2 regions of the Rhizobium sp. 25PS6 genome follow, and region 2 is predicted to be linked to the other one. Evidence: riboswitches for the same ligand, from Rfam matches in the RefSeq annotation. Region 2 holds a riboswitch; the other holds the start of a gene.
The links. A riboswitch is a leader RNA that binds a small molecule or an ion and turns the genes downstream of it on or off. The one in region 2 is predicted to bind FMN.
Positions count from the first base shown of each region.

Region 1: another riboswitch for FMN. It lies ahead of ribB (3,4-dihydroxy-2-butanone-4-phosphate synthase); the one in region 2 lies ahead of RWK44_RS26810 (6,7-dimethyl-8-ribityllumazine synthase).

Region 1 covers NZ_JAWDIV010000004.1:95,463-99,871, reverse strand. The annotation lists gene RWK44_RS07115 (DMT family transporter) at 1-493, opposite strand, end outside; gene RWK44_RS07110 (SDR family oxidoreductase) at 822-1,328, shown strand; gene ribB (3,4-dihydroxy-2-butanone-4-phosphate synthase) at 1,415-2,050, opposite strand; FMN riboswitch at 2,177-2,327, opposite strand; gene RWK44_RS07100 (glucose 1-dehydrogenase) at 2,520-3,302, opposite strand; gene RWK44_RS07095 (hypothetical protein) at 3,400-3,540, opposite strand; gene RWK44_RS07090 (SDR family oxidoreductase) at 3,569-4,357, opposite strand; gene RWK44_RS07085 (sugar ABC transporter ATP-binding protein) at 4,380-4,409, opposite strand, start outside.
Region 2 covers NZ_JAWDIV010000021.1:48,650-53,058, reverse strand. The annotation lists gene RWK44_RS26830 (adenylate/guanylate cyclase domain-containing protein) at 1-43, opposite strand, end outside; gene RWK44_RS26825 (hypothetical protein) at 260-484, shown strand; gene RWK44_RS26820 (GCG_CRPN prefix-to-repeats domain-containing protein) at 599-907, opposite strand; gene RWK44_RS26815 (SRPBCC family protein) at 1,082-1,528, opposite strand; FMN riboswitch at 1,775-1,917, shown strand; gene RWK44_RS26810 (6,7-dimethyl-8-ribityllumazine synthase) at 1,996-2,430, shown strand; gene RWK44_RS26805 (VOC family protein) at 2,669-3,358, shown strand; gene RWK44_RS26800 (cytochrome b) at 3,564-4,097, opposite strand; gene RWK44_RS26795 (MarR family winged helix-turn-helix transcriptional regulator) at 4,078-4,409, opposite strand, start outside.

The DNA.
Region 1 (4,409 bases), on a different contig from region 2:
CGCGGCCAGCCGTCGTCAGCACCGCGGCAACGCAGAGGAGGGCGGCGGCGGTGAATCCCTCAGGGCCGGGGCGGATGATGATCATCACGCCGACGAGGCCGACGAGGATCGCCGACCAGCGCCGCCAACCAACCGGCTCGCCAAAGAAGAGCGCCGCACCGAAGGTGACGACCAACGGCAGCGACTGCAGGATCGCCGAGGCATTGGCGATCGGCATCATGCCGAGCGCGGTGATATAGGTGACGGCGGCGAGCGCCTCGCAGATGATCCTGAAGATGATCATCGGCTCCAGCACGATGCGCCAGGAACGCAGCGCGCCCATTCTCCAGGCAATCAGATAGACGAGCAGGCTGGTGAAGAGGCCGCGCAAGAACATGATTTCGCCGGCGTTCATATAGGCGATCACCGATTTGGACAGGGCGTCGCTTGCGGAAAAGCCGGCCATCGCCAAGCTCATATAGATGGCGCCCTCAGTATTGCGTGACCGCGGCATGAAGAGATTCCCGTTACCTGTGCGCTCCTTTTAGTCGCGAAGATGCATCAAGGGAATCGGATGAATGTCACACAAAGCATAAATCGATGATGCGATGCACAGTAACGCTGACATCAACGCAGGCGTGTGAGTGGAGATCGCCGCAAATCACCGTTTTATAACGTGAATCCCAATACTTCCGACGCCGCAATCAAGGCGCCGATGGGGACGCGCCGTCGCGCTGCCGGTTCGTCCATAGGCGTTTTTCTCTTCCTGCGCGGGAAACGGGTGGCTGCACCGCCTGATGTTTGAGCATCTCAGATCTCGCAACAACGAAGGAGAAACCGATATGACACTTCTGAACGACAAGATCGCCATCATCACCGGCGCAAGCTCCGGCATCGGCCGCGCGGCGGCGAAACTCTTTGCGCGGCAAGGCGCCAAGCTCGTGGTCACCGGCCGGCGACAGGACGCGCTCGATGCCGTCATCGCAGAAATCGAGGCGGAGGGCGGACAGGCCGTCGCCATATCAGGCGATGTCAGCATGGCGGCCTATGCGGCGAGCAAGGCGGGGTTGATCGGTTTCGTGCAGGTGCTCGCCGCTGAACTCGGAGCTCAGAAGATCCGCGTCAACGCACTGCTTCCCGGCGGCACCGACACACCCGCCAGCATTACCAACGCGCCTGATGCCACGCCGGAGGTGCTCGCCTTCGTCGAGGGATTGCATGCGCTGAAACGCATGGCGCAACCCGAAGAGATCGCCAATGCGGCGCTTTTCCTCGCCTCCGACATGTCGAGCTTCGTGACCGGCGCGGCGATGCTGGCTGACGGCGGCGTTTCGATCAGCCGGACTTAAGGCGGACAAGCGAAGGTGCCGTCAGGGTCATCACTGCGGGATGTTCTTTGTTGCGGCGGGCTATGCCGCCGCAACAAAGGCATCGATCAGGCGACCTCGCGTACGTCTTTTGCCGCCTGGCGTTCGAGATAGGCGACCAGATCCTCGATGGTGACGAGGAGGAGGTTGTGGCGTTTGGCAAAAAGGGTGAGTTCGGGCAGGCGCGACATGGTTCCGTCGTCATTGGCGAATTCGCAGATGACGCCGGCCGGGGTCCTTCCGGCGAGGCGGGCGAGATCGACGGCGGCTTCGGTGTGGCCGGGGCGACCGAGCACGCCGCGGGGGTTGGCGCGCAGCGGAAAGATGTGGCCGGGGCGGGCGAATTCGTCAGGCTTTGTGCGATCGTCGACGAGGGCGCTGATGGTCGCGGCGCGGTCCGCCGCAGAGATGCCCGTCGTCGTGCCCTTGAGATAATCGACCGAGACCGTGAAGGCGGTTTTGTGCGATTCCGTATTGTTGGGCACCATCAGCGGAATATCGAGCGCATCGAGGCGCTCGCCTTCCATGGCGATGCAGACGAGGCCACGGGCGTGGGTCATCATGAAGGCGATTGTTTCCGGGGTGACGGCATCGGCCGCGACCACGATATCGCCTTCGTTTTCCCGGTTCTGGTCATCGACGACGACGACCATCTTGCCGCTGGCAATGGCTGATATGGCATCTTCAATTGTTGCGATAGTCATGCTGTCTGGCCTTTCAAGGGTTATGTCAGCGGACTGACATGGTCTGCTCGGCTCAATCCGTGAGCGAGCCTTCTGCCCTTGGGCGAACAAACGTCGGCCGACTCCGGGAGGGAGTGCGACTGCCCGTGTTGTCCTCTTCCATCCGGACTATACCGTCGGCTCCGGCATCTCACCGGATCTGCTGACCTTCCGACAGGAGGTGCCGGAAGCGCTCGCGGGCTCCAGGATTGCTCCTGATACCGCCGGTGGGGAATTACACCCCGCCCTGAGAACATTTCAAAGATAGGATCAAAAACAGGCGGATGGCAAGGTCACACGACCGGGCAAAAATGCAAAGCTGCCCTAACGCCGATGGACACACTGTTCACACGGAGGCGACGACCGTGTCGCCTTCCGCGCTTCGTTGGTGGTTTGATGTTTGTTTCAGGTCGTTGTCTCAAAGCCGCTGCACACTTTTGGGCGAAATGTATCAGGACATGATCAGGCCGCCGTCGACATTGATCGTCTGGCCGGTGATATAGGCGGCATCCTCGCTGGCGAGGAAGGTCACCAGGCCGGCGACGTCTTCGCCGGAGCCGGCCCGTTTCATCGGGATGCCCTCGACCCATTCCTTCATCAACTCGCCGGGGGCGTAGTTGCCGAGCAGCTTGCCCCAGGCCTGGTCGTTATAGGCCCACATGTCGGTCTCGATGATGCCGGGGCAGAAGGCGTTGACGGTGATCTTCTCAGTCGCGACTTCCTTGGCCAGGCTCTGGGTGATGCCGACGACGCCCATTTTCGAGGCGGCATAATGCGGCGTGTAGATAAAGCCGTCACGGGCCTGGCCGGAAGCGGTGTTGATGATGCGGCCGCCGCGCTTGTGCTTGCGCATTCTTGATATCGCCTCCTGGGCGCAGAGGAAGACGCCCTTGGTGTTGACGGCCATGACCTTGTCCCACTCGTTTTCGGTCAGGTCCTCGACGCGGGCAATGGTGATGACGCCGGCGTTCTGGATCGAGACGTCGACCGAGCCGAATTCCTTCTCGGCGGCATCATAGAGGGCGGTGACGCTCGCCTTGTCGGTGACGTCGCCGATGAAGGAGATCGCCTTGCCGCCTTCGGCCCGGATCTGTTCGGCAACGCCGTGAACCAGCTCCTCGTTGGCCGAGACGACGAGATTGGCGCCTTCTTTCGCAAAGCGTTTGGCGATCGCCGCTCCGATGCCGCGGCTACCCCCGGTAATGACGACGGTCTTCTGCTCAAAGCGTTTCATGCTCTTTCCTTGTCCATCGATAAACAGCAAATCTGGATGCGAACTACCATGCGATCATCATTGGGAGCTCAACTGGTTGTCGTGAATTCAGGCAGTCCTAAGCGCTGATGACGACGCCTGAGCTCTCCGTCCGTTCAATCAGCGCGAAGGGCGGGCAGACGACGATATCGCACGCCGTCGTGCCCGTTATTCCCTTCAGCGCCTCGATCTCAGCCAGGGAGGAAGCGAGATCGGTCACTTTCCCGCGGCGGCAATGAGCTTTCCCATCACCAGCAGCAGAAACCGCCGTCAACGAGAAGATCGACGCCGGTCACGAAACTCGCTGCATTCGACAGCAGGAACACCGCCGGACCTACCATCTCGTCCACCGCTGCCATGCGCTGCATCGGCGTCTGCTCTTCGAAGAGCTTGGTCTGGTGGACCATCTCCGGACGGGTGTTCATGGGCGTTGCCGTGTATCCGGGGGAGATGGTGTTGACGCGAATGCCGCGGTCGACCCATTCCATCGCCATAGACTTCGACATATGGATCACGCCCGCCTTGGAGGCGTTATAGTGCGCTTGGCTCAGCCCCCGGTTCACGATCACGCCGGACATGGAGGCGATATTGACGATGGAGCCGCGCCCATTTTTCAGCATGGCGCGAGCCTCTGCCTGGCAGGAAAGAAAGACGCCTTTGAGGTTGATATCCATCAACGTCTGATATTGGTCCTCCTCCATTTCTTCCGCTGCGTTCGCGTTCGCGATGCCCGCCGCGTTGACTGCAAGTGTCAATGGGCCGAGGTCTGCCTCAGTACGTGCTATTGCCTCTCCAAGGGAAGACTTGCTCGTGACATCCGCCGCGATCTGGATCGAGCGGCGGCCGGCGGCGCGAATATGTTCAGCCGTCTTGGCCAGTCCGTCGTCGGTTCGGCGGTCGAGCAGCGCCACGTCGGCGCCGCATTGCGTAAGGCCGATGGCAATGCGCTGACCAATACCGCTGCCGGCTCCGGTAACGATGGCAACCTGGCCGCTGAGATCGAAAAGCTTCGGGGCGTTCAGAGTGATGTCGGACACCGCTCTTCCTTTCTCTGTCTGTTTAGATGGTAGCTAGCTCCATGACCGAAAC
Region 2 (4,409 bases):
CGGCCTCGTCAACCAGCCAGGCAAGAGGAGACGGCAGATCCATCGCTTAACATCGCACGCCCACGTGGACGTCCGCAAGGACATCCCTGGGTGATCGTGGCGACGCTTCCAGCGACTCGGCCTGTCGCCCGCAAAGGCCGTCCGCATCGACTGTCGAAAACCATTCGGCGCGGTGGAAAACAAAAAAATAAACACTTTAAACTTGCGCGATTTTGGTTCCATTGTAGGGTCATTCGTCATCGTGTGATTGAGGGGTACGATGGGCACGATATGCTGGCCGAAAGATCCGTTGGATGGGAATGACATGACGCTGCTGACGTCGATCCTTCGGCGATGGTGCGAAAGATATCAGGTCGAGCTGACGGCGGAGGAGAGCAGCCGCAAGGCGAAGGAACTCGTCGAATGGTTCGAATTCGGCGTCAAGGATCCGGTCGAGCTCGAAGAACTGATCGACGACAAGTACTGGCTCGCCAGCAGGATCTGACCGTACCGGACAAATCGGGAGGACGCTGCCGGTCAGCGTCGCGAAGCTGTCTCATCAGAAAAGGCCGGGCGAAAATCGCTCCGGCCTTCGTCCATCTACAACTAGGCGAGACCCTTAGTCATAATCCCGCCAACGGCGGTCGCGATCCCAGCGCCTCTCATGGCGCCAGCGCGGGCCATCCCAATCCCGGTGACGCCGCTCCCAGCCCCAGCGGGGCGGGCCACCGTAAAAAGCTACCGGCGGCGGGCGTCTCCAGTTTCGTCGGCATTCGCCCCAGCGCGTCAGATGCCAGCCGCGACCGCAGGCGTAGTCGACCTTTGTGATATTGCTCTGGACATTGATTGTCCCAATCGGCATCGCCTGCGCTGTGCCGAACGAGAGGCTGCCAGCGAGCAAGGCAGCCGCGATAGAAAGTGCCTTCATCGAGAACTCCATTTCAAACCAGCCGTCCACACCTTATGACCGCCGAATTGAACTGGAGATGAATTGCGCGTTCATGTTTGCGGGAGAAAAAGAAGCGCTTCCGCACGGCCGGTCCGAGCGCTGTTGTCGCAACGGCAAGCGCTACAGAACCGCCCCGCCGCCCGCAAAAATTGTTCATGTCCTGCCGTAAAAAGGATCGGGCCCTGGATCGCCCCCGGCGGCGACCTCGGTCAGCCGTCCGAGGTAATGCGCCCAGCCTTCCGCATGGCCGGCGCATTGCTCGGCGCTCGGCAGGCCGCTATGGGTGAGTCGCAGCAGCGTTCCGCCTCCCTGTTCGATCAGATCGATCTCGACCAGGCTCGACCCCGGCGGCACCACCTCGCTGCCGTCCCAGCCGAAGCTGTAGGCAAGGCGATGAACCGGCACCACCTCTCGAAACGAGCCGCGCGCAAAGCGCGCGCCGGTAACGTTGACGAGATAGAGCCCGCCGGGCTGCGGCTCGACCTGCGCCTCCGTTCCCATCCAGCGCAGGATCTTTTCCGGGTCGGTCATCAACGCGAACACCGCGGCCGGCGGCGCCGCGATATGCGCCTCCCGGTGGACGACGAAGGGGTCTTGCATCTCTCTCTCCCATGGTTTCCACGGCCCTGCCCGTCTCCGGTGGAGACGGCGCAGCCTGTCTTGCCGTGTTATTCTGACGTGAATGTCCTCACGCACAGCATGTAGGCGCAAGCCCATCCTCCGCAAGAGGGACTGCCCGTTGCGATCGACCAACAAGCGAAATCGCCGTGTCGGGAGCGCTGATCCAGCATTAGTCGCGAAGCATTTCGGCCTATTGCCAGCCCGTCACCTTCCCCCTATTGTTCGCGCCGTTCTCAGGGCGGGGTGCAAGTCCCTACCGGCGGTATGCAATTTAGATTGCGAGCCCGCGAGCGCCTTCTTCGGAAGGGTCAGCAGATCAGGTGAGATGCCTGAGCCGACGGTCATAGTCCGGATGAAAGAGAACGTGCGTTCCTGCCGCCCTTGCGGCTGTCGGGGACGTTCGTGATCGCCTTGGGTGATGTGTCTGTTCGCCAAAGGAGATTACCATGACACCCACCCGCTATGCCTTCGTCAAAGCCAGTTGGCACGCCGACATCGTCGACCGCGCCCTAGATGGCTTCCATCAGCTTATTCCGCCCGAGCAGATCGATGTGTTCGATGTTCCCGGCGCATTCGAGATCCCGCTGCTGTCGCGCGATCTTGCGGCAACCGGACGCTATGCCGCTGTCGTTGCCGCCGCCTTCGTCGTCGACGGGGGAATCTACCGCCACGAATTCGTCGCCCAGGCCGTCGTCGATGGGCTGATGCGCGCCGGCATGGATACCGGTGTGCCGGTGCTGTCGGTTTCGCTGACGCCGCATCAGTATCAGGAAACCGAGCACCACAAACAGATCTACCGCGCACATTTCGTCGAGAAAGGGCGCGAGGCAGCAAAGGCGGCTCTAACGATCGGCAAGACCCGCGCCGCTCTCGCCGCGTAGGAACTTCCTGCACGCCGGCTCGACGAGCCGCAGGACGACAGACGAAGGTGGCGGGAAACCGACCCCGCCGCCTCATCGGATCGACATGACCTCACCAACCGCACGAATCGAGAGCGACGCGCCGTGTGTCGTAGTGGAATCCGCCAATAATTGATTCGACGACCCCACCGCGCCGTGGTCAACTTGGCCCGTCACGTGTCCGCAATTCTCAAGACATCCAGAACCCAAGGAGCTTAAGATGAGCAATGCACTGCGCAGCGAAACCCCCATTGAAACCCCGAGAACACAGCCCGTCGACACCAAGCTCGAGGTGGTCGTCATCCCCGTTTCCGACGTCGACCGCGCCAAACGTTTTTACGACGGCCTGGGCTGGCGGCTCGACGCCGACTTCGCCAATGATGCCGATTTCCGGGTGATCCAGTTTACTCCGCCCGGCTCCGGCTGCGCGATCATCTTCGGCAAGAACGTCACCGCCGCAGCCCCCGGCTCAGCCCAGGGGCTCTATCTTATCGTCTCCGACATCGAGGCCGCCCGCCGCGATCTCATCGCCCGCGGCGTCGAGGTGAGCGAAGTGTTTCATGACGCGGCCGGCATCTATGCCGGCAAGGACGAACCCTATCTGTTCGGGCGGCTCCGCATTGCCGGCCGCGATCCCGATCACCGCAGCTACCGCTCCTTTGCCTCCTTCAAGGATCCCGATGGCAACGGCTGGCTGTTCCAGGAAGTCACCACGCGCCTGCCGGGACGCATCGACGCCGACGGGACGACGTTCACCACCTCGACCGATCTCGCGTCAGCCATGCGCCGTGCTGCGACCGCGCACGGTGAACACGAGAAGCGAAACGGCGGCAAACACGACGAGAACTGGCCGGACTGGTACGCCGAATACATGGTCAGCGAACAGGCCGGCAAGCAGCTGCCCTTATAGGCAAGGGCGGCGACCAGACGGCGACATCATTTGAGAAAAACATCCCGGCGGGTACCGCACGTACCGCGCCGGGATTTCATCGTGTGTCTTTTCCGCGTGCAACGACCACCATACCATCGAGCCCGTCCTGGTGAGCATTGATCATCGGATTGGAATTGGCAGTAGCCAGCTCCTTTGCCGGCTCGCCAGTCTGCGGGGCTGGATCTCAGCCGCCATACCACATCCGCCGCAGCAGGTGATCGCAGCGGACGAACTGGTGATAGAGCGCAGCGCTGGCATGGAAGACCAGCAGGCCGACGAGCAGGAAGGCGCCGAGCCCATGCGGGCCACGCGGCGGATAGGCGGTGAAATCAGGGAGCGTGGCACCAGCTGCCCCGAAGACGGCGGGAGCAGCCCCGCTGAGGATGATCATCCCGATGCCGCTGGCGACCATGCCGAGAATGAAGATGTAGAAGGCGACGTGAACAAAGCCCGCCAGCCGCTCCTTCCAACGGTGTGATGCCGCCACCGGCGCAGGCTTGCGATCGAAACGCCACCACCAGACGATGCGGAGAGCCGTGAGAAGCAGGACGACGATCGCCACCGGAATGTGGAAGCGCAGCAGCCCTGCCTTGGTCGCGGCATCCATGGCGTTGGCGGCCCGGAAGCCGGAGCCGAGCAGCACCAGGATCAGAACCGCACTCAACCAGTGGATCGAGACCGCTATTGCGCCATAGCGATCAGGCCTGCTCTTCAACATCTCCATGTCCTTCCAGTTTGCTGCGCAGCGCCTTCATGACGGCATGCGTGGTTTTGAGATCCTCGACCTGAAGCCCTTCCGAGAGCATGTCGACCCAGGGAGCCTGCAGGCGCATGGCGGTTTCGTATGCCTGTTTTCCCTTGTCCGTCAGCACGACGAGCTGTGCCCGTCGGTGGTGCGGGTTGGGCTGGAACGCCAGAAGCCCTTCCTTCTCCAGATCGTTGACGATGCGCTGGACGTTCTGGCGGTTGGCCCCCATGTCGCGCGCCAACCACGCGACCGGCTGTGGCCGACCGGCTGTGACGACGGTGC